4 regions of the Paraburkholderia sp. A1RI_3L genome follow, and region 4 is predicted to be linked to each of the others. Evidence: predicted binding sites of a transcription regulator. Region 4 holds the regulator's gene; each other region holds the start of a gene.
What was found. Region 4 encodes LexA, which represses DNA repair genes until DNA is damaged. Its sites were predicted from a motif close to ACTGTATNNNNATACAGT; they were not measured.
Positions count from the first base shown of each region.

Region 1 (6,016 bases), on a different contig from region 4:
ACCAGTTCTGAAACTGATGGGCCGGACGCCCTGCGAGAAGCGGGGCGCCTGGCGCGCGGAACGCGGTCCATAAGACAGAAGGCGCCCAATGTGGGCACCTTCTTTTTTTTGCTTCTGCGAGCTTCTCGTGTGCGGCTCGCGCCAGTCGAATCAGGCGTATGCAGGACGCCCCGTGCCGCCCGTTTCGCCGAGGTAGCGATGGACGGAGAGGTCGTCGGCGCGAATGGCGGGTTGCTTGCCCGACATCAGGTCTGCGAGCAATTGGCCCGAGCCGCACGACATCGTCCAGCCCAACGTGCCGTGTCCCGTGTTGAGGAACAGATTGGGCATCGGCGTGCGGCCCACCACCGGCGTGCCGTCCGGCGTCATCGGGCGCAGGCCGGTCCAGAAGGTGGCGTTCGAGGTGTCGCCGCCGCCCGGGAACAGGTCGTTCACGCACATTTCGAGCGTCTCGCGACGCGCGTCGCGCAGACGCTTGTCGAAACCGACGATCTCGGCCATGCCACCCACGCGGATGCGGTCGTCGAAGCGCGTGATGGCGATCTTGTACGTTTCGTCGAGCACCGTCGAAACCGGCGCAGCCTTGGCATCGACAATCGGTGCCGTGATCGAGTAGCCCTTGAGCGGATACACGGGAATCTTCACGATGCCCGACAGCAGCTTCGTCGAGTACGAGCCGAGGGCCACGACGAAAGCGTCGGCACGCACGAGTTCGCTGCCGCACTGCACGCCGGCAATGCGTCCACCGGCGACGGCGAGGCCGTCGATGGCCGTGTTGTAGCGAAAACGTACGCCGAGTTCGCCTGCAAGCGCGGCAAGGCGCGTGGTGAACAACTGGCAGTCGCCGGTTTCGTCGCCTGGCAGACGCAGGCCGCCCGTGAGCTTGTGCGACACGGCGGCGAGCGCCGGCTCGGCACGCGACAGCTCTTCGGGCGAGAGCAACTCGTAGGGCACGTTCGCGTCTTTCAGCACGGTGATGTCTTTCGCGGCGCCCTCGAGTTGCTGCTGCGTGCGGAACACCTGCAGTGTGCCGCCCTGGCGGCCTTCGTACTCGATGCCGGTTTCGGCGCGCAGCGCTTGAAGGCAATCGCGGCTGTATTCGGCGAGGCGAACCATGCGGCCTTTGTTGACGGCGTAACGCCCGGCCGTGCAGTTCTGCAGCATTTGCCACATCCACTGCAGTTGGAAGCGCGTGCCGTCGAGCCGGATGGCGAGCGGCGCATGCTTCTGGAACATCCACTTCACGGCCTTGAGTGGCACGCCGGGAGCGGCCCAGGGCGAGGCATAACCCGGCGAGATCTGGCCTGCGTTCGCGAAACTCGTGTCGAGCGCAGGGCCGGTTTCGCGGTCGATCACCGTGACCTCATGACCGGCGCGCGCCAGATAATAGGCGCTCGTCACGCCGACGACGCCACTGCCCAGAACGACGACTCGCATAGCTGCTCCATCCAGAAAGGGAAACTGGTCTGCGCGTCCGAAAAACCATGAAATATCGCGTGTGTCCAGTATTTACGGCTATGCTATTGGTGTTGAAGTAGGTTTTGTTATTGTATTTTTCCAGTTTTCAGTAGAAAAACCATGCGCACACAACGCCAGCCCGTCCGGACCCTCGATCGCATCGATCACCGCATCCTGAAACTGCTCCAGCAGGACGGTCGCATGGCGATGAAAGACCTCGCCGAGCAGGTCGGTCTCTCGGTCACCCCGTGCACGGAGCGGGTGAAGCGCATGGAGCGCGACGGCATCATTACTGGCTACTACGCGCGGGTGAATCCCGGCATGTTGGGCGCCGCGCTGCTCGTGTTCGTGGAAATCACGCTCGATCACAAGAGCGGCAACATGTTCGAGCAGTTTCGCCGGGAGGTGCAGAAGATTCCTGAGGTGCTGGAGTGCCACCTCGTGTCGGGCGACTTCGACTACCTCATCAAGGCACGCATCGGCGAGATGGCGGACTACCGCAAGCTGCTCGGCGACATCCTGCTGCAGCTGCCCGGGGCGGTTCAGTCGAAGAGCTACGTGGTGATGGAAGAGATCAAGGAAACGCTGACGATCGCTGTGGGCGATTGACTGAACTGCGGCTCGAAGAACGGCTCGACAAACGGCCGAAGTACTGTATATTTATACAGTACTTCGGCCGTTGCCTCGTATGGCGCGGTCGCTTTCCGTTTGTCGTGTGCCGCCGTGAACGATCCCGACGCCGAATATTCCGAGTATCCCGTTGCCCCGCCCGCCCCACACAAGGGGCGCGGCGCCGTAACGAACCTGCAGGGCCGCTACGAAGTCGACCAGCGCGAAGCGTTCGACGACGGCTGGACGCACCCCGACTCCCCGGAGGGCGACGTGCCGCCCCCGCTGCGCACGCAGGTGTTCGAGGAGCGCGCGAAGAGCATCCTTACGCGCAACCAGTCGCCGGATATTCCGTTCAGCATTTCGCTGAACCCGTACCGCGGCTGCGAGCACGGCTGTATTTACTGTTTCGCGCGGCCCACGCATGCCTATCTGGGCCTGTCGCCGGGCCTGGATTTCGAAAGTCGCATCTATGCGAAGGTCAACGCGCCGGAACTGCTGGCACGAGAGATTTCGAAGAAGTCCTATGTGCCGGAACCGATTGCGCTCGGCGTCAACACGGACGCATGGCAGCCCGTGGAGCGAGATCTGCGGCTCACGCGTCGCGTGATCGAGGTGCTGCACGATCGTCATCATCCGTTCGCCGCCATCACGAAGTCGTCGCTGATCGAGCGCGACCTCGATCTGCTGGCGCCGATGGCGGAACGCGGCCAGGTGATGGCTGCCATCACCATCACCACGCTCGATGCAGGCATTGCGCGCACGCTGGAGCCTCGCGCGGCGTCGCCCGCCCGGCGCCTGCGCACCATTCGTACGCTCGCTCAGGCGGGCGTGCCGGTGGGCGTGAGCATTGCGCCGGTGATCCCGTTTGTAACGGAGCCCGACATGGAGCGCATTCTGGAAGCGTGTACGGAGGCAGGCGCGACGAGCGCGAGTTACATCGTGCTGCGGCTGCCATGGGAAGTCGCGCCGCTATTCAAGGACTGGCTGGCAGCCCATTTTCCGGACCGCGCGGACCGCGTCATGAGCCGCGTGCGCGACATGCGAGGCGGCAAAGACTACGACGCCTCATTCGCACGCCGAATGAAAGGCGAGGGGCCGTGGGCCGATCTGCTGAAACAGCGCTTCGGGAAAGCCGTGCGACGGCTCGGTCTCAACGAGCGGCGGCGCGGCATTCTCGACATTTCGCAGTTTCGCCGCGAACCGGTCGTGTTGCGGCGTGCGGCGGATGACCCGCAACTCGATCTGTTCTAGGCGGGTTGCGGGCTTGTGCGGCGTCGTGTCTGTTGCCGGTCCGATTACTGCGATAGCGACTTCGCCGCTTCGACCTGCGACTCGAAATAGGTCTGGAACGAGAGCGCAAGTCCCGTCATCAGCAGGAAGGCGCCGATCAGCAGCGAAAAGATGACGATGAAGATGACCGTCCAACCCGAGCGACTGCGACGGCCGGCCTGCGCGTTGAACTGCGCGTCCCACTTCTCGTCGGGGCGCAACCCGTAGACGATGGCGGCGAGAAACGCGGCCAGCAGCGACACTGCGCCGGGTAGCGCGAGCGACCATCCGAGGGCAGATTCGCGCTGGGTGGCGACGAGCAGCAAAAAGCCAGGAATGCCGATCACGGTGCCGAGCAGATGTGCCCATCCCCAGACATCGCGCGGGCCGTATAGATAGAAGCGATGTGCTCCGATGCTGCCGAAGAAAAAGGCAAGAGCAGCGGTGAGCGTTTTGGAACGAAAGCGCGATGAATTCGAAACGGTGGACATGGGAACGAGTGATGGTGGAGAGCGCCGCCGCTGCCTGTAGTGCCTGCGTCACGCTGCTCGGGATTCCGGCCGAGCCGAATTCTACGCCGACGGGACGGCGTAAGGCAGGTGGGACAGTCGGCGAATGCGTCGCGGCGAGAGTGACCGGGATGGGCTGGTTGCGGCGCCCAAATACGGTCGGCAGGGGTGCGGGCATAGGTACGGAATAGGCCCGCGGGCAAAGGCACGTCGGGTGGCAAGCCGCTTTGTGCCACCTTCGCGCAGCCGGGCCTGCATTGCCGTCACAGCCCGATTTGCAAGGTTCTCCGTTAAGTGTTTGTTATGGCGTTGGTTTCAGGCTATAATCGCCGGTTTCAGTGGTCCCGAACCCCCGGTTTTCAAGGATTCAAGTATGGTCATCATCCGTCTGGCTCGCGGCGGCTCGAAGAAGCGCCCGTTCTACAACATCGTTGCAACCGATTCGCGTAACCGTCGCGACGGCCGCTTCATCGAACGCGTCGGCTTCTACAACCCGGTCGCGACGAAGGGCGAAGCGCTGCGCATCGCGCAAGATCGCGTGACGTACTGGCAAGGCGTGGGTGCCCAGCTGTCGCCGGCCGTGGAGCGTCTCGTGAAGCAGGCGCAGAAGGCGCAGGCAGCAGCTCCGGCTGCGTAATCTGCTTGCATGAGCCGCGTGCATGAGCTTGTCCGGCTCCGCAGGGTCCGTGCTTGTGGGTGTGCATTCCCGGTTGCGTCGCGCAAACTCTGCGATGCCTGGCCGGGCGAGTGTGCCCCGGCAATTGAAACTGGCTGCGAGGTTCGCTGATGTCCGCACGTGATTCCGAACGATCGGGACGCGCTGGACCGGTGGAGCGCAGCCAGCGTCGCGTTCAGCCGCCGGCTTCCGGCGAAGGCGTCGCACCGTTCGGTGCGTTCGTGCGCAAACCCGGCCGCAGCCGTGAAGCAACACGCGGCGAGTCGCAGGGCGCAGCAGAGGCGCCGGGCATGCGGCTTGAGTCGGAACAAAGCTGGCCGGTCGACGCGGTGGAAGTCGGCGCGATCGTCGATGCCTACGGTTTGAAAGGCTGGGTCAAAGTGGCGGCGCACGCGCAGGCCGGTCGCGGCGGCGATGCCCTGCTGGCTGCGAAGCGCTGGTGGCTCGAGAAGGGCCGCGAGCGCAAGTCGGTGCCGGTCGTGCTCGCCAAAACGCACGGCGACGCAGTGGTGGCGCAATTGGGCGGCACGGACGACCGCGATGCGGCACTCGCGCTGCGTGGTCACCGCGTGTACGTGAGCCGCACCGAGTTTCCCGCGCTCGAAGCCGACGAGTTTTACTGGGTCGATCTGCTCGGCCTCGAAGTTGTCAACGAAGGCGGCGATGTGCTCGGCAAAGTAGCGAGCATGATCGACAACGGCGCCCACTCGGTGCTGCAGGTCGAGTATCCCTCCACCGGGAAAGACGGCAAGCCACTAACCGGCGAGCGGCTGATTCCGTTCGTCGGCGTCTATGTGAAGTCGGTGGACCAGGCGGCGAAGCGGATTGTCGTCGACTGGCAAGCCGACTATTGAACACGATTCGCTGAACGGAGAGAGCGATGCAGTTCGATGTCGTGACGCTCTTTCCTGAGATGTTCCGTGCGCTGACCGATTGGGGCATTACCAGTCGGGCCGCGAAGCAGCAGCGCTACGGGTTGCGTACGTGGAATCCACGCGATTTCACCACCGACAACTACCGCACGATTGACGACCGTCCCTACGGGGGCGGGCCCGGCATGGTAATGCTCGCCAGGCCGCTCGAAGACGCGATTGGCGCGGCGAAAGCGGCTCAGGCGCAACAGGGCATTACCGGTGCGAAGGTCGTGCTGATGTCGCCGCAAGGCGCCACGCTTACGCATGAACGCGTGATGCAGTTCGCACAGCAGCCCAGCCTCGTATTGCTGTGCGGGCGGTATGAAGCCATCGACCAGCGCCTTGTCGACCGTTGTGTCGACGAAGAAGTGAGCCTCGGCGACTTCGTGCTGTCAGGCGGCGAGCTGCCGGCCATGGCGCTGATGGATGCGGTGGTGCGACAGCTGCCGGGCGTGCTCAACGATGCCCAGTCGGCGGTGCAGGACAGCTTCGTGGACGGACTGCTCGATTGTCCCCATTACACGCGCCCTGAGGAATACGACGGCATGCGCGTGCCGGATGTGCTGCTCGGCGGGCAT
Region 1 is NZ_JARCHA010000002.1:321,931-327,946, reverse strand. Features, by position in the region: gene PXJ20_RS07595 (acyl-CoA dehydrogenase) at 1-11, shown strand, start outside; gene PXJ20_RS07590 (D-amino acid dehydrogenase) at 151-1,437, opposite strand; gene PXJ20_RS07585 (Lrp/AsnC ligand binding domain-containing protein) at 1,579-2,067, shown strand; gene PXJ20_RS07580 (PA0069 family radical SAM protein) at 2,182-3,321, shown strand; gene PXJ20_RS07575 (NINE protein) at 3,366-3,830, opposite strand; gene rpsP (30S ribosomal protein S16) at 4,222-4,485, shown strand; gene rimM (ribosome maturation factor RimM) at 4,635-5,378, shown strand; gene trmD (tRNA (guanosine(37)-N1)-methyltransferase TrmD) at 5,405-6,016, shown strand, end outside.
Region 1: the regulator LexA is predicted to act here: its motif matches at 2,110-2,127, upstream of PXJ20_RS07580 (PA0069 family radical SAM protein).

Region 2 (6,016 bases), on a different contig from region 4:
CTGCGACCCAGACGATGTTGTCGCTCATTCAGATATCCGAATAGCGCGGCAGCAGGTCCTGATCGACCAGGCGGATTTCAATGCGGTTTGCGATCTCAACGTGTTCAGGATTGTCCACGGAGAACACGGAATCCGTGACGCTTACGATGATCGTGCCGGCCTGTCTGCTCCCGGCCTCGGGTACTGGAATCAGCGCGCGCGCTTCGGGAACGTCCTGCACGGTGAGGACCTTCGGCAGATAGAGCATCCACCCGGCGCCGGGCTTGTCATCAAACACCTGGTGCGAAAAATACTCCCGTGACGAGACAGACACATAGACCGGCGAGTAGGTCGATACGATTTCGCCGACGATCTCCGCCACGTCGGCGTAGCTTCGAAGGCCTGCGGCAGCTTCACGTGGACGTGGCAATGCCACCTCGATTTCCTCAGGAAGCGTCTTCGAATCGATGGCAAGTTTCAGCGTCGCACGGTCTGCCTCGCCAACATGACCGTTCCAGAAGCCGAACACTTTCGGTCGGCCCATCTTCGTTTCGTACCGCTGTGCCAATACGGCAAGAACGGCTGTCGACGGAATGCCCGGACCTTCGTACATCCGGTACAGGCGCGCTTCTTCCTCGGTGTCCGCCTTGAGATACCACTCCCCCAGCCGTTCGTCCTTCCGCGCCAGTGCATCAACGACAGGCCACAGTCGGACGAGATGGGCAGCGAAGTCCCCGGGCGGGGCGAAGTCGGTGGGGTTGCGAAACTGGGCAAGTATTTCCATGTGTGTCAGGGCAAGCGTGCCGGCGCCGTCGGTACCCGCGTACATGAGCGCGTCGAACAACGCGTAGAGCCGCAGGGGTAAGGTCGCCTGCAGCTGGCGTTGAGCGAGATAGTCGTCGATCGGGGGCACTGGAACCACCTAACCACGCATCACTGTGGTCGCTGCGCTTTCGGTAGCCGCTTTCAGGCATTCGAGGCACAGCGTGGGGCTCGGCGCAAGCGCAGTCGTTGCCGGCCCCGTTGCAACCCCGTGACTGCCCTTGCCTTCTCCGATGTCGTCGATGGTGGCGGTCGACTGCGAAGCGACAAGCACGGCGCCACACGCGGTGCGCATGCCCTCCACGGCGGTGTCCCGACCGTGGAGCCTGTGAGGGTGAAGCCTGCCCAGTGTGTCGGGAAGAATCGGGAATGTGCCCTTGCACTGCGGGCACGCCACCATGTGGCCGACGCCGGCGATTGCCCGTCCATTCACCGTGGCGCTGTCAGTGCCCTGGAGCACGCGTCCGCCGTGCGATGTCGTGTCGCCGACGAGGATCATGGCGCGTTTTCCCACCTCAATTTCCTGTTGGCCGCAGGGTCCGAAGCCTGTCACGACTGGCTAGACTTCGCCACCTCTCTAGCTTGGCAGCTGGTCTGCGTGTTCCTCATACGATTGCGTGTGAAATGTGTGGAGTGCGTCGCCGCTCGCCCTCAGCCTGGTCGAGTTCGTCGCTTTTATCCGCCCCCGTGGGTCAGGTTTCAGTGCAAATCGACGCCCTTGGCGGTAGTCGAACCCGTCTGGGGCATGGAGTGATCCGCAATCCTGGTTGTGCGTCACGTGCGACCCCACCTCCAAAAAAGTACCAGTTCACCTTCGCCGGTTTTGCGCTAGCATACTGTATAAATATACAGGTTTGTTGCCGTCCCCATGTCTGTCGCCCGCGTCCGCCCCGAAGAAATCCATCCGTCCCTGTGGCAGGCGTCCCAGCTCGCTCGCGGCCGCGGGCGCGTGGTGGATACGGGTTACGCGGCGCTCTCCGCCGAGCTTCCGGGCGGCGGCTGGCCACTCGGTGGCCTGATAGACCTGCTGGTTCAACAGTCGGGCATCGGCGAGATGCGGCTCCTGCGGCCCGCGCTCAGTGCGCTGGGCAACCGGCCCATCTCGCTGGTCCAGCCACCCCATCTGCCGAACGGCCTGGGGCTCGCCTATATCGGGCTGGGGCTGGAACGCTTCGTTTACGTCCGGGCCCAGAAGACAGCAGATGCACTCTGGTCGACGGAGCAGATACTGCGCAGTGGTAGCGCTGGCGCGCTCATCTTCTGGGCTCAGCGCGTTCCGTCGGGCTCGTTGCGCCGGCTCCACCTCGCGGCGCAGTCTTCAGAGACCCTGTTTGTCATGGTGCGGCCCGCGCTGACCGCACAGGATTCATCGCCAGCAGTCCTGCGACTGGCAATCCGGCCATCAGCCGACGGGCTCATGGTCGACATCCTGAAACGACGAGGGCCCCCACGCGCTGAGCCCCTGTCGGTTCCCCTTCAACCCACTCCAGTCCTGTTTTCACGTCATGCGCGTCTTCCTCGCCGTTCACCTGCCATTGCTTTCCCTCGAGGTGTTCCGGCCGACGTGGGCGCCTGAACCTGAACATGGCTTTGCGGTGCTGGAGAAAGACCGTGTCATCGCCGCGGACCGGGTAGCACGTGCCGCCGGCGTGCGTGACGGGATGCGACGCGGTGGCGTGCTCACGCTCTCCCCAGGGACGCTGACGTACCGGCGAGATACTGCCCGCGAGAATGCGGCCCAGCACGATGTCGCCACGGCGTTGATGACGTTCTCGCCAGACGTCGCCGTGCTGGACGAAGCGACCGTCGTGGTCGAGGTGGGAGCAAGCCTGCGACTGTTTGGTGGCGTGCTGTCGCTGTGCCGGCAGGTCAAGGCGACACTGGGCACGCTCGGACTGACAGCGTGCGCGTGCATGGCGCCTACCGGGCAAGGCGCATGGCTGCTCGCACGGTGCCGCAGCCGGCGTGTGATTCGGCTCGGCACGCTGGAGCGCGCGCTCACGCTGCTTCCAATGGTGACGGTGCCTGAGCTGCGTCCCTTCGTTGACTGGTTTGCCGGCCTCGGCTGCGAAACCATCGGAGACGTCCGTCGCCTGCCGCGCGCGGGCCTGCAGAAGCGATGTGGCGAGCATCTGCTCGACTCGCTCGACCGCGCGTTCGGTACGGCGCCAGAGCTCTTCGACTGGCTCGAATTACCTCCATCGTTCACGGCACATATCGAGCTGCCGGACCGCATAGACGATGCGGAAATGGCGATGTTTGCCGCGCACCGGCTGATTGTCCAGCTATGCGGCTGGCTGTGTGCAAAGCAGCTTGCCATCACCGCGTTCACCCTTTCGCTCGAACACGAACGTGGCCGCGAAGCCATTCCTCCGACGCAAATCGAGATCGCGCTGGGCGAACCGGCCTGGCGTGAGGACCATCTTGTCCGCCTGCACCGGGAGCGGCTTCACCGGGTCGAACTCGCGGCGCCCGTTATCGCGCTGAAACTGGATGCATCGAAGATTGAGCCGGCCGCACCGCCCACAGACAGCCTGTTTCCTGAGCCTGGTGGCTCACCTGAAGACCATGCACGGCTGGTGGAGCTGCTCGTGGCCCGACTCGGTGATGACAAGGTCCTGTGTCCAGCGCCGACAGCCGACCACCGGCCGGAGATTGCGAACCGCTGGGTTTCCGTCAGCCAGACCAGGCCGAAGGCGCAGCTGCCGCAGGGTCTGCCACGTCCAACGTGGATGCTCGAGACGCCGGTGCGTCTGCTCATGCGCCAGCACAAGCCCTTCTATGGTTCACCGTTAAAGCTCGTGTCACCCGGAGAGCGCATTGAGGCCGGCTGGTTCGATGGCCAGCTTGTTACCCGCGACTACTTTGTCGCCCAGGGCGACGACCAGAGCTGCTACTGGGTTTACCGGGAACGCGTGAGCAGCCGTCAGGCAGACGAAGAACCGCGCTGGTTTCTCCATGGCCTTTTCGGATGATGGGCGATGGACACGACCTTCGGCGCACTGCCGGCGTATGCCGAACTGTTCTGCTTTTCGAACTTCACGTTCCTGCGTGGCTCGTCACATGCTGAAGAACTCGCCGAACGTGCTGCCCAGCTGGGCTATTCCGGTCTCGCCGTCACCGATGAATGCTCACTGGCGGGCGTCGTGCGTGCCCATGTTGCGGCGAAGAACGCCGGCCTGCCTCTCGTTGTCGGCGCGTATTTCCAGCTGCGCAACGCCGACGGCACGTCCGCGTTCGGCCTGATACTGCTTGCCCAGAACCGCGCGGGGTACGGCAACCTGTCCGAGCTTGTGACGCTTGCCAGGATGCGCGCGCCGAAAGGCGAATACCGCCTCACGCCACAGGACCTGTCGCGGCCCGACCGCGAGCATGCCCATCTGCGCGGCATGCCGGACTGTCTCGCCATTCTCGTTCCGGACTTCCCCGCGAAGGAGGAGCAACTGGAAGCACAGCTCGAGTGGCTCGATGCGACGTTCCCTGGACGGGCGTGGACTGGCCTCGTCCTGCACCAGCGTGCAATGGACGACATTCACCGCGGCGCGGTCGAGTATGTCGCGGACCGGCGTGGAATTCCCGTGGTCGCCCTGGGCAACGTCGTGATGCACGTGCGTTCTCGCAAGCCCCTGCACGACACGATGACCGCCATCCGCGTCGGCCGCCCCGTGCACGAATGCGGCTACGACCTTGCGCCCAACGCCGAGGCGCATCTGAGGTCGCGGCTGCGGCTCGCGAACCTGTATCCCGGTTACGCGCTCAGCGAAACGACCAACATCCTCGCGCACTGCCGGTTCTCGCTGGATGAGCTTCGCTACGAGTACCCGGACGAGCTGGTACCGGGCGGCTTCACGCCTGCAGCGTACCTGCGGCAGGAGACCTATCTCGGCGCGCATCGCCGCTTTCCGGCCGGTATTCCTGCAGAGGTCCAGGCCCAGATTGAACATGAGCTCGAGCTCATTGCAGAGCTGCAATACGAACCGTACTTTCTTACGGTCTACGACATCGTGCGCTTCGCACGCAGCCAGCACATCCTGTGTCAGGGCCGCGGCTCTGCGGCCAACAGCGCCGTGTGCTTCTGTCTTGGTGTGACAGAGGTCGACCCCGCGCGCGGCAACATGCTCTTCGAGCGATTCATTTCGAAGGAGCGTGGCGAACCGCCTGACATCGACGTCGACTTCGAACACCAGCGGCGTGAGGAGGTCATCCAGTACATTTATGGAAAGTACGGTCGCGACCGTGCCGCGATAGCGGCAGCCGTTTCGACGTACCGCCCACGTGGTGCACTGCGTGAGACAGGCAAGGCGCTCGGCGTCGACCCGCAGATTGTCGACATGGTGGCGAAATCCCATCAATGGTTCGATGGCCGCCAGGACCTGCTCAGGCGCTTCACCGAATGCGGTCTCGACGCCGGGGCACCGCTCATCCAGGCGTGGGCGTCGCTTGCTTCGCAGCTGCTGGGTTTTCCGCGCCATCTGTCGCAGCATTCGGGCGGCTTTGTCATCAGCCGCGGGAAGCTGTCGCGGCTCGTGCCCATCGAGAATGCCGCGATGCCCGGGCGCAGTGCCATCCAGTGGGACAAGGACGACCTCGAGTCCCTCGGGCTGCTCAAAATCGACGTGCTCGCCCTCGGCATGCTATCGGCCATCCGGCGCACGCTTGACCTTGTCTCGGAGCAGCGCGGAGAAAGATTTGAGATGCAGGACATTCCTGCAGAAGACCCGCTCACCTACGAAATGATTTCCCGGGCCGATACGGTGGGTGTGTTCCAGATTGAATCGCGGGCGCAGATGAGCATGCTGCCGCGACTCAGGCCCCGGACGTTCTACGACCTAGTCATCGAGGTCGCCATTGTGCGGCCGGGTCCGATTCAGGGCGGCGCCGTCCATCCTTATCTGCAGCGTCGTCAGGGATTCGAGCCTGTCACCTATCCCAGCGAGGCACTGAAGGTCGCACTGTCCCGGACGCTGGGCGTGCCTATTTTCCAGGAGCAGGTGATGCAAATCGCGATGCTCGCAGCGGGCTTCAGCGCCGGTGAGGCAGACCAGCTACGACGTGCGATGGCGGCCTGGAAGCGCAAGGGAGGTCTGGAGAAATACTATGACCGCATCGTCAACGGGATGACGTCGCGGGGATACGACCAGGCATTTGCCGACGGCATCTTCCAGCAGATAAAAGGGTTCGGCGAGTACGGATTCCCGGAGAGCCATGCGGCCAG
Region 2 is NZ_JARCHA010000012.1:15-6,030, forward strand. Features, by position in the region: gene PXJ20_RS26320 (immunity 52 family protein) at 29-763, opposite strand; gene PXJ20_RS26325 (PAAR domain-containing protein) at 902-1,315, opposite strand; gene imuA (translesion DNA synthesis-associated protein ImuA) at 1,670-2,377, shown strand; gene PXJ20_RS26335 (Y-family DNA polymerase) at 2,307-3,776, shown strand; gene PXJ20_RS26340 (error-prone DNA polymerase) at 3,783-6,016, shown strand, end outside.
Region 2: the regulator LexA is predicted to act here: its motif matches at 1,637-1,654, upstream of imuA (translesion DNA synthesis-associated protein ImuA).

Region 3 (6,016 bases), on a different contig from region 4:
CATCGACGCCCTGCTGCGCCACAACGGCATGACGGAGACGCTGTCGCACTGAGGTCTGCGGGTCTCAGCCGCGGCGCTTTGCGACTGAGGCAGACAGGCAGGTAAGCAAAAAAGCGCGCAACGGGTACCTTCCGCCGCGCGCTTTGTTTTGTGTGTGCCTTGTGTGTGCCTTGTGTGTGCCTCGTAGGTGCCTCGTAGGTGCCTTGCGTGAGCCCGGTGAGGCGATCGAAAGCAGCCTCAGCGATGCAGCCGGAAATCGATCTCGTGCGGCCGTCCTTCGAGAGAAAGCGCCGCGCGCGCAGCGGGCATGCGGCTCACCACCTTGCCGCGCCTGACCACGGCGAGCCGCGTCGCACGCAGACGGATCGCTTCGACAGGATCGCGCGCGTCGAGCACCACGCAGTTCGCCTCACAGCCCGGCGCAATGCCATACCCTTCGAGCCCCAGGATGCGCGCCGGATTCACGGTGACCATGTCGAACGCCGCGCGCATGGCGTCCAGGCCCGTCATCTGCGCGACGTGCAGGCCCATGTGTGCCACTTCGAGCATGTCGCCGGAGCCGAGGCTGTACCACGGGTCCATCACGCAGTCGTGGCCGAATGCCACCTCGATGCCCGCTGCGGCAAGTTCCGGCACGCGCGTCATGCCGCGCCGCTTCGGGTAGGTGTCGGAGCGCCCCTGCAGCGTGATGTTGATGAGCGGATTCGCGATGGCGGCCACGCCCGCCTCGCGCATGAGCGGCAGCAGTTTGCTCACGTAGTAGTTGTCCATGGAATGCATCGACGTGAGATGCGAGCCCGCCACGCGGCCATGCAGACCCAGGCGGTGCGTCTGCGCCGCGAGCGTTTCGATGTGACGCGAGAGCGGATCGTCGGACTCGTCGCAATGCATGTCCACGCGCAGGCCCTGCTCCGCCGCAAACTCGCACAAGAGCCGCACCGACTCCGCGCCGTCGGCCATCGTGCGCTCGAAATGCGGAATGCCGCCTACCACGTCCACCCCCATCGCGATGGCGCGCTTGAGATTGTCGAACGCGCCGGGACTGCGCAAGAGACCGTCCTGCGGAAAGGCCACGAGTTGCAGGTCCAGATACGGCGCCACGCGCCGCTTCACTTCGAGCAACGCCTCGACGGCGAGCAACCGGCTGTCGCAGACGTCCACGTGGCTGCGAATAGCCAGCAGCCCACGCGCCACGGCCCAGTCGCAGTATTCGAGCGCGCGTTCGACGAGCGCTTCCTGCGTCAGTTGAGGCTTCAACTCTCCCCACAGCGCGATGCCCTCCAGCAGCGTACCGGACGCGTTCACGCGCGGCAGGCCGTACGAGAGCGTGGCATCCATGTGGAAATGCGCGTCCACGAACGGCGGGCTCACGAGCGAACCCGCGGCGTCGATCTCTTCGCGCGCCGTGGCGGCAAGCCGCGGCTCCACGGCGGCAATGCGACTGCCCTCGATACCGATATCGACGGTCCCGGCTTCGCCGTGGGCGTTCTGCGGCGACGCGAACATGCCGGGCAACACGGCGCGGCGGATGATGAGGTCCATGAGCGGCTCCTGAGTGTCCGTCGATTCTATCGGCGACAGAAAGTGTGCGGGAAGTCCGGCATGTCGATGTGACGGCGTGACTAAGTCGGCACGTGGGCGCTTTCCGACCGACATCCACGTTGTACTAACATGCATCGCCATGGACACACTCGAACTGCAACCCGGCACGCTCTGGCCGGCTCTGCTGCGGCAAACGGAGCACGCGCTGCGATGCGAGGCGCTGCGCCCCATCGAGACCACCGAGACTTCGATTGAAGATCACGGCGTGCGCTTCGTCGTGCGTCAGGTGTCGAGCCTCGCGCTCAAGGCGCGCGCTCGCGAGGCGCAAGTTTCAGTGCGCACAGCAGCGCACACGCCTTGCAACCCCTTCCTGCCCTACGATCCCGATCTCTTCGTCGCGAGCGTTTCGCCCACGCACGTCGCGCTGCTCAACAAGTTCAACGTCATCGATCACCATCTGCTGATCGTGACGCGCGCCTTCGAACGCCAGGAAGCATGGCTCGACCTCGCCGACTTCACGGCGCTCGCGGCCTGCATGGCGGAGTTCGACGGGCTCGGCTTCTATAACGGTGGCCCTGCCGCGGGCGCAAGTCAGCCGCACAAGCATCTGCAGATGGTGCCGCTCGCGCCTGATGGCGGCCCAGGCGGCAGCGTGCCGATGGAAGCGGCCTGGCGCGACGTGCCGCCCGCCTGCGGGGTACCGCAATCGGTGCCGGCACTGCCGTTTCGCCACGCGTTCTGCCGGCTCGACCTGCCCGCCGACAATGCATTTCGCGACGAAGCCGCGCGCAGGCTCGAAAGCGCCTATCGCGCGCTGCTGGCGGCGGCAGGCATGAGCGGCATCGAGACGACGGGAGAGCAGTTGCAATCGGGGCCGTACAACCTGCTCGTCACACGCCGCTGGATGCTGGTCGTGCCGCGCGCCGCGGAATGCGTGGAGGGCATGTCGGTCAACGCGCTGGGCTTCGCGGGATCGCTGTTCGTGCGCGACGCGCAGCAGTTGGATGTGGTGAAAAGATGGGGGCCGATGAAGCTGCTGGAGCGCGTGACGCTGCCAGGGGCGACGATATTGCCGGCAGCGCCTGGCTGATGGTTGATGGCTGATAACCGATAAGCGCCCACGGTTCGCGACCCGCACGGATTCCGCGAGGACGCAACTCGATGCGACGAGATTGCGGGGTTGCAAGCGACACGGCCAGGCCTCGGACGGCCCGACGCAACAAGCGCGCTGCCCTCCGCCGCGAAGCAGTCGTCACGGCATCAGCCGCGCCGCATCACGTGCGCCGATCATCCTCGTGCCCTTGCGCCTCTTCGTCGATGCCGGCCTGCTGGTCGACCTCGATGCCGGCCTCGATGTCGCCTTCGTCGTCGGCTTCCTCGGCGTGGGCCAGCGGCACATCCTCGCCGTCTTCATCGAACAACGTGAACTGCCCGCGCAGCGCCGCGTCGTCCTCTTCCAGCCGTACGCCCACGCCCAGCAGCCGCACCGGCTGATTGCGTCGAGCGAAGCCCTTCTCGAGCAGCGCGAGCAGCGTAGGCAGATGCGTCGCCTCGCCAACGCACTCCACCGTGGTGCGCTGAAAATCGGCGAAGCGGATCTTCACGAACAGCTTGCGCACGGCCGCCGCGGCGCCGGCCCGCTCGACGCGCGCATCCAGTTGCGCCGCGAGGCGCCGCAATTCGGCCGCGCATTCGTCGAGCGTCTGGAGATCGGTCACATAGGTGGTCTCGACGCTCACGGACTTGCGCTCGCGGTCCGCGCGGACGGGGCGCTCGTCGATGCCGCGCGCCAGTTCGTAAAGCCGCTGGCCGAACACGCCGAAGTGCCGGTGCAGATCCACGAGCGGCCACTCGCGCAGTTGCGCGCAGGTGGTGAGGCCCAGCTTTTCGAGCTTCGCTGCCGTCACCTTGCCGACACCGTGAATCTTGCGCACCGGCAACGCGGCGACGAAGGCATCCACCTCGTGTGGACGCACCACGAAAAGCCCGTCCGGCTTGTTCCAGTCCGAAGCGATCTTCGCGATGAACTTGCTGGGCGCCACGCCCGCCGACACGGTGACGCCCACCGTCTCGCGCACACGCTCGCGAATCTCCCTGGCGATGAGCGTCGCGCTGCCCTTGCAGCGGTCGGATTGGGAGACGTCGAGGTAGGCTTCGTCGAGCGAAAGCGGTTCGACGTCGGCCGTGTAGTCGTAGTAAATGGCCATGATCTGACGCGACGCGATGCGGTACTTCTCCATGGCCGACGGCAGGATCAGCAGGTCCGGACACTTGCGCATGGCAAGCGCCGACGACATGGCCGAATGCACGCCGAAGCGCCGCGCCTCGTAATTGCAGGTGGCAATCACGCCGCGTTGGTCGGGGCGGCCGCCCACGGCGAGCGGCCGCCCGCGCAACGAGGGGTCGTCGCGCATTTCGACCGACGCGTAGAAGCAGTCGCAATCGCAGTGAATGATCTTGCGGGCGGGGGAGTCAGCCGGCGCGGGCGGCATGGATCAGGCGACATCCGTCACGTTCGAGGTGACAGTACTGTACAAAAACACAGTATGCTTTTCAAGCGTGCAGTGCGACATGAAATCGGCCTCACGGCCGCCCGTGCCACGCCCGGCACGCCATCGCCTCAGCGCGAATGGCCCGCGCTCACGCCCCTGGCGCGCTGGACTTCAGCCTTCGGTTTCCGCTCCCACGAGCGGCCGCCCCGGTTCATCGGCCTCCAACTCGTCGGTCTCCAACGCGCCGCGATCGAGCACGGCGCGGGCGCGGTTCATGTCGATCGCCTTCTCCCAGCGCGCCACGACCACCGTGGCCACGCCGTTGCCGATCAGGTTCGTCACGGCGCGCGCCTCGTTGAGGAAGCGGTCCACGCCGAGCAGCAGCACAAGACCCGAGACGGGAATGCTGCGCATCGAGGCAAGCGTCGCCGCCAGCGCGACGAACCCCGCGCCCGCTACGCCCGCCGAACCCTTCGAGGTCAGCAGCAGCACGGCCAGCACGAGCAGCTGGTCCCCGAGGCTCAGGTGAATGTTCATGGCCTGCGCGACGAAGATGGCCGCCATCGTGAGGTAGATCGCGGTGCCGTCGGCGTTGAAGGTGTAGCCCGTGGGCAGCACCATGCCCACCACCGGACGCGCGCAGCCGAGCTTTTCGAGCTTGATGAGCATCTGCGGCAACACCGCCTCCGTGGAGGCGGTGCCGAAGGTCACGAAAATCTCGTCCTTGATGTAGCGCAGGAACTTCCATAACGACAGCCCGCACAGCCGCATGGCGAGGCCCAGCACGATCACGACGAACGCGATCGAGGTGACGTAGAGGCACAGCATCAATTCGCCGAACGAGGCAAGCGTGCCGATGCCGTACTTCCCCACCGTGAAGGCCATGCCGCCGAACGCGCCGATGGGCGCGACCCACATGACAATGCGCACCACGCCGAACATCGCCTGCAGGAACATGTCGAGCATGTCGACGAAGGGCGCGGCGCGCGGGCCCAGTCGCGCAAGCGACACAGCGAGCAGCACCGAAAAGAAGATGACGGGCAGCATCTCGCCGTTGGCGAAGGCGCCCACCACGCTGTTGGGCACGATGCTCATGAAGAAGTCGAGCATGCCGTGCTGATGGGCGGCGTGCGTGTAGCTCGCGATGGCCGCGCTGTCGATGTGTGCGGGATCGACGTTCATGCCGCGGCCCGGCTGCACGACGTTGACGACGACGAGACCGATGCCGAGCGCGAGCGTCGACGCAATCTCGAAGTAGACGATCGCCTTCATGCCCACGCGCCCCGCGGCGTGAATATCCGTCATGCGGGCAATGCCCACCACTACCGAGGCAAAGATGATCGGCGCGAGCAGCATCCGGATCAGCCGGATGAACAGATCGCCGAGCGGCTTGACCTGCGTGCCGACATCGGGGAAGAAGTGGCCCACAGCCACCCCCGCGACAATGCCGATCAGCACCTGAACGTAAAGCCTCGAAAGATACTTCCGAATGGTTGCAACCCGCATGACTGTCTCCTGTGCGTGGCGAGTTCCACGAACGGCGGATCTGTTTGCGGCGCCGCGCCCGGTCTGTCGAGCGCAGTGCCCTGCCCGCCTGTTCTCTGTCTTCCTTGGTTTTTTCCCGCGGCAGAGCGGCGACTACTCGGCCAGCTTGCGCATCTCGGCGTACAGATCCGCCTTGCCTTCGAAGCCGATGCCGGGCAGATCCGGCATCGTGATGTAGCCGTTCTCCACCTTCACACCGTCGGGGAAGCCGCCATAAGGCTGGAACAGATCCGGATACGACTCGTTGCCGCCAAGTCCCAAACCGGCCGCAATGTTGAGCGACATCTGATGGCCGCCGTGCGGAATGCAGCGGGCGCGCGACCAGCCGTGCTGATGCAGCATGTCGAGCGTGCGCAGATACTCGACAAGGCCATAGGCCAGTGCGCAGTCGAACTGCAGCCAGTCACGGTCGGCGCGCATGCCGCCGTAGCGGATCA
Region 3 is NZ_JARCHA010000003.1:387,785-393,800, reverse strand. Features, by position in the region: gene PXJ20_RS11550 (M3 family metallopeptidase) at 1-52, shown strand, start outside; gene PXJ20_RS11545 (amidohydrolase family protein) at 238-1,542, opposite strand; gene PXJ20_RS11540 (ATP adenylyltransferase family protein) at 1,682-2,632, shown strand; gene dinB (DNA polymerase IV) at 2,817-4,034, opposite strand; gene dctA (C4-dicarboxylate transporter DctA) at 4,206-5,540, opposite strand; gene PXJ20_RS11525 (mandelate racemase/muconate lactonizing enzyme family protein) at 5,673-6,016, opposite strand, start outside.
Region 3: the regulator LexA is predicted to act here: its motif matches at 4,071-4,088, upstream of dinB (DNA polymerase IV).

Region 4 (6,016 bases):
GCGCGAGTTCGTCGCGCAGGGCAGCCGGGTCGGGACCATAAATCTCGATCACGTCGCAGCCGATCTCCGACTGGATCAGATCGTTGGGCGCGCCCTCGGCGATCTTGCGGCCTTCCTCGATCACGCACAGACGGTCGCAGAGTCGCTCGGCTTCTTCCATGAAGTGCGTGGTGAGCAGAATCGTCTTGCCGCGTGCGAGCAACGAGCGTAGTCGCTCCCAGATCAGATGACGCGCCTGTGGGTCGAGGCCGGTGGTGGGCTCGTCCATGATGAGCACGTCGGGATCGTTGACGAGCGCCCGCGCGAGGGTAAGCCGCCGGCGCATGCCGCCCGAGAGTTCGTTCACGCGGGCGTCGGCCTTGCTTTCGAGCCGCGCGAATTCGAGCAGCATGGGCACGAGCGCACGCGTGTGTGCGGCCGACAAACCGAAATAGCGGCCAAACACGAGCAGATTCTCGCGCACGGTGAAGTCGGGATCGAGATTGTCGAACTGCGGCACCACGCCGACCCGCGCGCGGGCAAAGCGTGCGCGCGAGGGTACCGGCTCTCCGCACAGGCGAATCGCGCCGGCGTTGGGCGACGAGATGCCGAGCAGCATCTTCAACGTAGTGGTCTTGCCCGCGCCGTTGGGGCCGAGCAGCCCGAAGCACTCGCCGGGACGGACATGGAACGACAGACCGTCGACTACCTTCTTCTCGCCGTAGCGTTTTTCTACCTGTTCGAATTCGATGGCGGCGGACATGGCGATTCGTGTTTGTGTACCAGGAAACCGCACCGGTCACGCAATGCACGGCGCGGTCCGGATGCGGGCAGGAGGGAGGCAAGGCGGCCTATTCTAGTGCATCGCTGCATTTGCGTTTGACCCGCAACGCCTGTCGCGGCAAGCATTTCCGCGCTGCGGCATCGCGCTGAAAATGGCCACGGGCAGGCTGCGGAGGGTTGCGCACACCTGGCGTTTTCCAGCCCTTGCAACCGGAATTGCGGCGCACCATGATGAAAGTACGTTCAAACCGCAGGGAAGGCGGATCGGAGAAACATCATGGCGAGCTACAAGAAAATCCTGCTGTGCTACGACGGCTCGCGCGAAGGCCGCAAGGCGCTGCGATGCGGCGCCGAACTGGCACTGGACCTGAAAGCGGAGACCCATCTGCTTTCAGTGGTCGACATGCGTTCCAGCATTGCCCAGAGCGCGGGACTCTTGACCGACGTGGCCTGCGGCCGCTTCGAAGAGACCGCGCGGCAAATTCTCCAGGAGGGCGTGGACTGGCTGACCGAGCACGGCGTGAAGGCACAGGGCCATTTCGCTTTTGGGCACCCTATCGACGAGATCGCGAATCTGGCCAACGAATTGCAGGCCGACCTCGTCGTGGTGGGGCACCGGTGCCGCACGGGCCTGTCGCGTTGGTGGATGGGAGCGGGCAACACTCAGCTGCTGGATCGTGTGTCGTGCAGCATTCTCGTTGCCTGTTCGTCTTCTGCCGAGGAGAAGCAGGAGGCTGCGGCCGCCTAGTCGGGGCGCGGGGCAGGAGCCGTCGACCGCGCGGAGCCAGACGGCTTACCCATTCAGATCCACGGCGGACAGCTTCCACGAGAAAAGGCCATCGCGACGCAGGATGGCGGCATACCGGGTGTCGCCGACGCCGTGCTGGTAGGTCACAACGAACTCGTTGAGGCTGCGGTATCCGGCGGTGGTCTGCGGTGGCTGAGGAGGGGGCGTTTGCGCCTGGGTAGGTGCCTGGGCGGGTGCCTGGGCAGGTGCCTGGTTAGGCGCTTGCGGAGTGGCAGGCACCGCGGGCGTCTGGCCAGTAGAGGGCGCGGTTGATGCGGTGCTGCCGGCCTCAGGGTTCGGCGTGCCGCCCGATGTACCCGCCGGCGGTGGCCGCTCGCCAGGCTGCCCGCGCGGCGGCATGCCATTGAGAATGGCCGCGACGCCATCGGGTGTGGCGTACGCATCCACCAGCGGACCGATCAGCGCAGCACCGATCATCGCGCCGATCACGGCGAACGGGTTGCCGTGCTTTTGCGCGTCGATGCGCCGCATCAGCAGTTCGGTGACCTGCTGTTTGAGACTCACGCGCAGGGCGGGATAGTCGACATAGGCGTTGACCGTCTCGGCGTCGCGCGCGTCCGCGGCACGTTTGAGCCGATCGAGCACGATGTAGGGCGACGCATAGGCGTAACCCAGCACTGCGACCATGAGCAACACGACGGCCGCGACGACGAGTCGCCGCGTAGCGTGCTTTGCCGGCTCGTTCACGCGCCCGCGCCCTGTTCGGCGATGCAATGGTCGATCATGCGGCACACGGCCTCGAACGTTCCCACCATGATGAGCCGGGAAGGTCCGTGATAGACGCGCACAGGGGCACGGCGCGCGGGCTCGCTGTGTACACCGGCGTTGAGCGAGACACGGGCGAACGCCGGTTGTGCCGATGGCAAGGCCGGCAGCGACTCCGCTTCGTTGCCGAAGAGCGGCGCGGTACGCGGTGCCGCTGCCGCGTCGATAGCGGAAGCAGCGGAAGCGACCGGAATGCAGGGTACCAGCGTGCGCAGGTGACGAAGGCGGCCGAACTGGCGGAAGGGCAGCAGGCGGGCAAGACGTTCCATGAATCTCTCCAGGCGGCGTTCAGATGTTCAGAATTCGGTCGGGCGGATCAGGCCGACCGCAATGCCTTCCAGTGCGAAATCTGCACTGCCGGCTTCCACAAAGATGTTTTCGTAGTCCGGGTTCTCGGCGATCAGCTCGATGCCGTTCGGCCGGCGCTTCAGGCGCTTCACCGTAACGTCGTCGCCCAGCCGCGCCACGATGATCTGGCCGTCTTTTGCCTCGGTGCGTTTTTGCACAGCGAGCAGATCGCCGTCGAAGATGCCCGCGTCGCGCATGGAAAGCCCGCGCACTTTCAACAGGTAGTCCGGCTTGCTCGAAAAGAGCGCGGGGTCGCAGGCGTAGTGCTGCGAAATATGTTCCTGCGCGAGGATCGGGCTGCCCGCCGCCACACGCCCGATGAGCGGTAGCGAAAGCTGCATGAGGCTGGAGTGCGGCAACGTGAACTGATGCGGCATGTCGTCGACGCCCGGCAGCAGGCGAATGCCGCGCGACGCACCCGCCGCCAGTTCGATCACCCCTTTGCGCGCCAGTGCCCGAAGATGCTCCTCCGCCGAGTTCGCCGAGCTGAACCCGAGTTCTGCGGCGATTTCAGCGCGCGTGGGCGGGAACCCCGTGCGCTCGATGGCCCGGCGAATCAGATCGAAAACCTGCTGCTGTCGTGCGGTGAGTTTGGTCATGGCGCCACTGTATGGATAGACAGGTGACTGTATTTTTATACAGTATCCGGCACTTTTCAAGCGTTACTTGAAGTTCGCGCGGCGAGCCTTCGCCGTAACGCCGGATTGCGCCGTTATCGCAGCCGAAAAAACGCCGGAGCGCCCCATCCCGCCGTCGTTACCACTTTTCCGTATTAAAAAATGAAGAAGGATTATTTTTAATCATGAAGGGGTCTCATTAGACTGGTTCGCATCACTTCGAAGCGCCGGCCACGCAACGCACGGGCCGCCACGCCACGACACGACACAAGCGCAGACGCAAGGCACAAGCGCAAAGCCAACACGACACAAAACGGAGCAGGCAGATGCAAAACCACACAACGGGGTTCGCCAGGGCAAGCGGTTCCGGGCCGGCGGCGGCACAGGTGGCACAGGCGGCGCAGGCGGCAAAGCGCCAGGCAAAACACTGGATCGCCGCCCTCGGCCTCGGACTTGCCGCAGCGCTGGGCGCACCGGGTGCCGTCACGACGGCGCACGCGGACACCACGCTGCTCAACGTCTCTTACGACCCCACGCGCGAGTTGTACCAGGACGTCAATCAGGCGTTCGCGAAGGAGTGGAAGGCGAAGACCGGCGAGACGGTGACCTTCAGGCAGTCGCACGGTGGGTCGGGTGCACAGGCGCGTTCGGTGATCGACGGGCTTCAGGCCGACGTCGTGACTCTCGCGCTCGCCTACGACATCGACGCGATTGCGAACAAGGGGTTCATCGACAAGGGCTGGCAGAAGCGCCTGCCCGACAACGCCTCGCCGTACACCTCGACCATCGTGTTCCTCGTGCGCAAGGGCAATCCGAAGCACATCAAGGACTGGGACGATCTCGTGAAGCCGGGCGTGTCTATCGTCACGCCGAACCCGAAGACCTCGGGTGGGGCGCGCTGGAACTATCTGGCGGCCTGGGCCTACGCGCTGCACCAACCGGGCGGCAACGAGCAGAAGGCGAAGGACTTCATCGCGAAGCTGTATCACAACGCAGGTGTGCTCGATTCCGGCGCCCGCGGCGCGACGACGAGCTTCGTGCAGCGCGGCATCGGCGACGTCCTGATCGCCTGGGAAAACGAAGCATTCCTGTCGCTCAAGGAATTCGGCCCGGAGAAGTTCGAGATCGTGGTGCCTTCGGTGAGCATCCTCGCCGAGCCGCCCGTCGCGGTGGTGGACAAGGTCGTGGATCGGCACGGTACGCGCAAGGTCGCCGAGGCTTACCTGAACTTCCTCTATAGCGAAGAGGGTCAGGAAATTGCGGCGCGCAACTTCTACCGACCGCGTTCGACGAAGGTGCCCGCCGAACTCACGCAGAAGTTTCCGAAGCTGAAGCTCTATACCGTGGACGACACCTTCGGCGGCTGGACGAACGCGCAGAAGACGCACTTTGCCGATGGCGGCGTATTCGATTCGATCTATCAGCCCCAGTAACGGCGGTGGCTGGAGCAGCACGGCGGGAGCAGCACAGCAGCACAGCAGCGCGGCGCCGAAGAGCAGTCCCGCGGCATCACCAACGCGTATCACGATAAAAGCGACCGGCAGAGCGCAGCGACGGGAACGGCAGCAGGGCGCGGGCATCATCGTCCGCGTGCGCGGCCGGCCTCGTCGGCTGCATGACCGGACGTCGATGTAACCCTGAAGCAACCCTGACAGAGCATTGGCATGACGACGTTCACCTTCCGCAAACCGGCGGCGTTGCCCGGTTTTGGCGTGACGCTCGGTATTACGGTGGCGTATCTGAGCCTCGTGGTGCTGATCCCGCTCGCCGCCACGTTTCTCAAGACGGCCACGCTCGACTGGGCGCAGTTCGTGCGCGCGGTCACCTCGCCGCGTGTGCTCGCCTCGTACCGGCTCACATTCTTCGCCGCGCTGGGCGGGGCCATGATCAACGCCGTGTTCGGGTTTCTCGTCGCATGGGTGCTCGTGCGCTACACGTTCCCGGCGAAGCGCGTCGTCGATGCGGTGGTCGATCTGCCGTTTGCGCTGCCCACCTCGGTGGCGGGCATTTCGCTTGCCGCCATTTACGCGGGCAATGGCTGGATCGGCCAGTTCCTCGCGCCGCTCGGCATCAAGATCGCGTTCACGCCGCTCGGCGTGCTGGTCGCGCTCACGTTCATCGGGCTGCCGTTCGTCGTGCGCACCGTGCAGCCGGTGCTCGAAGACTTCGAGCGCGAGCAGGAGGAAGCGGCGGCGTGCCTCGGTGCCTCGCGCTGGCTTACCTTCCGGCGCGTGGTGTTGCCCGCGGTGCTCCCCGCGCTGTTGACGGGCTTTGCGCTTGCGTTCGCACGCGCGCTCGGCGAGTACGGCTCGGTGATTTTCATTGCGGGCAACGTGCCGATGAAGTCCGAGATCACGTCGCTGCTCATCATCACCAAGCTCGAGCAGTACGACTATGCCGGCGCGACGGCGCTCGCGGTCGTGATGCTCGTGGTGTCGTTCCTCATGCTGCTGCTCATCAATTCGCTGCAGTGGTATCTGCAGCGGCGCACGAGTCGCAGTGCGTCGGCTGCATCGGCGGGGCCGGGCGCGATACCGGCGCTGGGCACTGCATCGCCCGCGACGGGAGGTGCGCAATGAGCGGCAACCGTAGAGCGGCGTGCGCCGTGAGCGCCGCCGGCGGCGCCGCAACCGAGCTGGGCGGCACGACCGGCGTGGGCGCGCGTCGGCCAGACCCTGTCACCGAATCGCGCTTCGTGCGCTGGAGCCTCACCGCA
Region 4 is NZ_JARCHA010000005.1:186,436-192,451, forward strand. Features, by position in the region: gene nodI (nodulation factor ABC transporter ATP-binding protein NodI) at 1-742, opposite strand, end outside; gene PXJ20_RS16205 (universal stress protein) at 1,040-1,510, shown strand; gene PXJ20_RS16210 (DUF2939 domain-containing protein) at 1,556-2,197, opposite strand; gene PXJ20_RS16215 (hypothetical protein) at 2,254-2,604, opposite strand; gene lexA (transcriptional repressor LexA) at 2,632-3,282, opposite strand; gene PXJ20_RS16225 (sulfate ABC transporter substrate-binding protein) at 3,627-4,733, shown strand; gene cysT (sulfate ABC transporter permease subunit CysT) at 4,965-5,879, shown strand; gene cysW (sulfate ABC transporter permease subunit CysW) at 5,876-6,016, shown strand, end outside.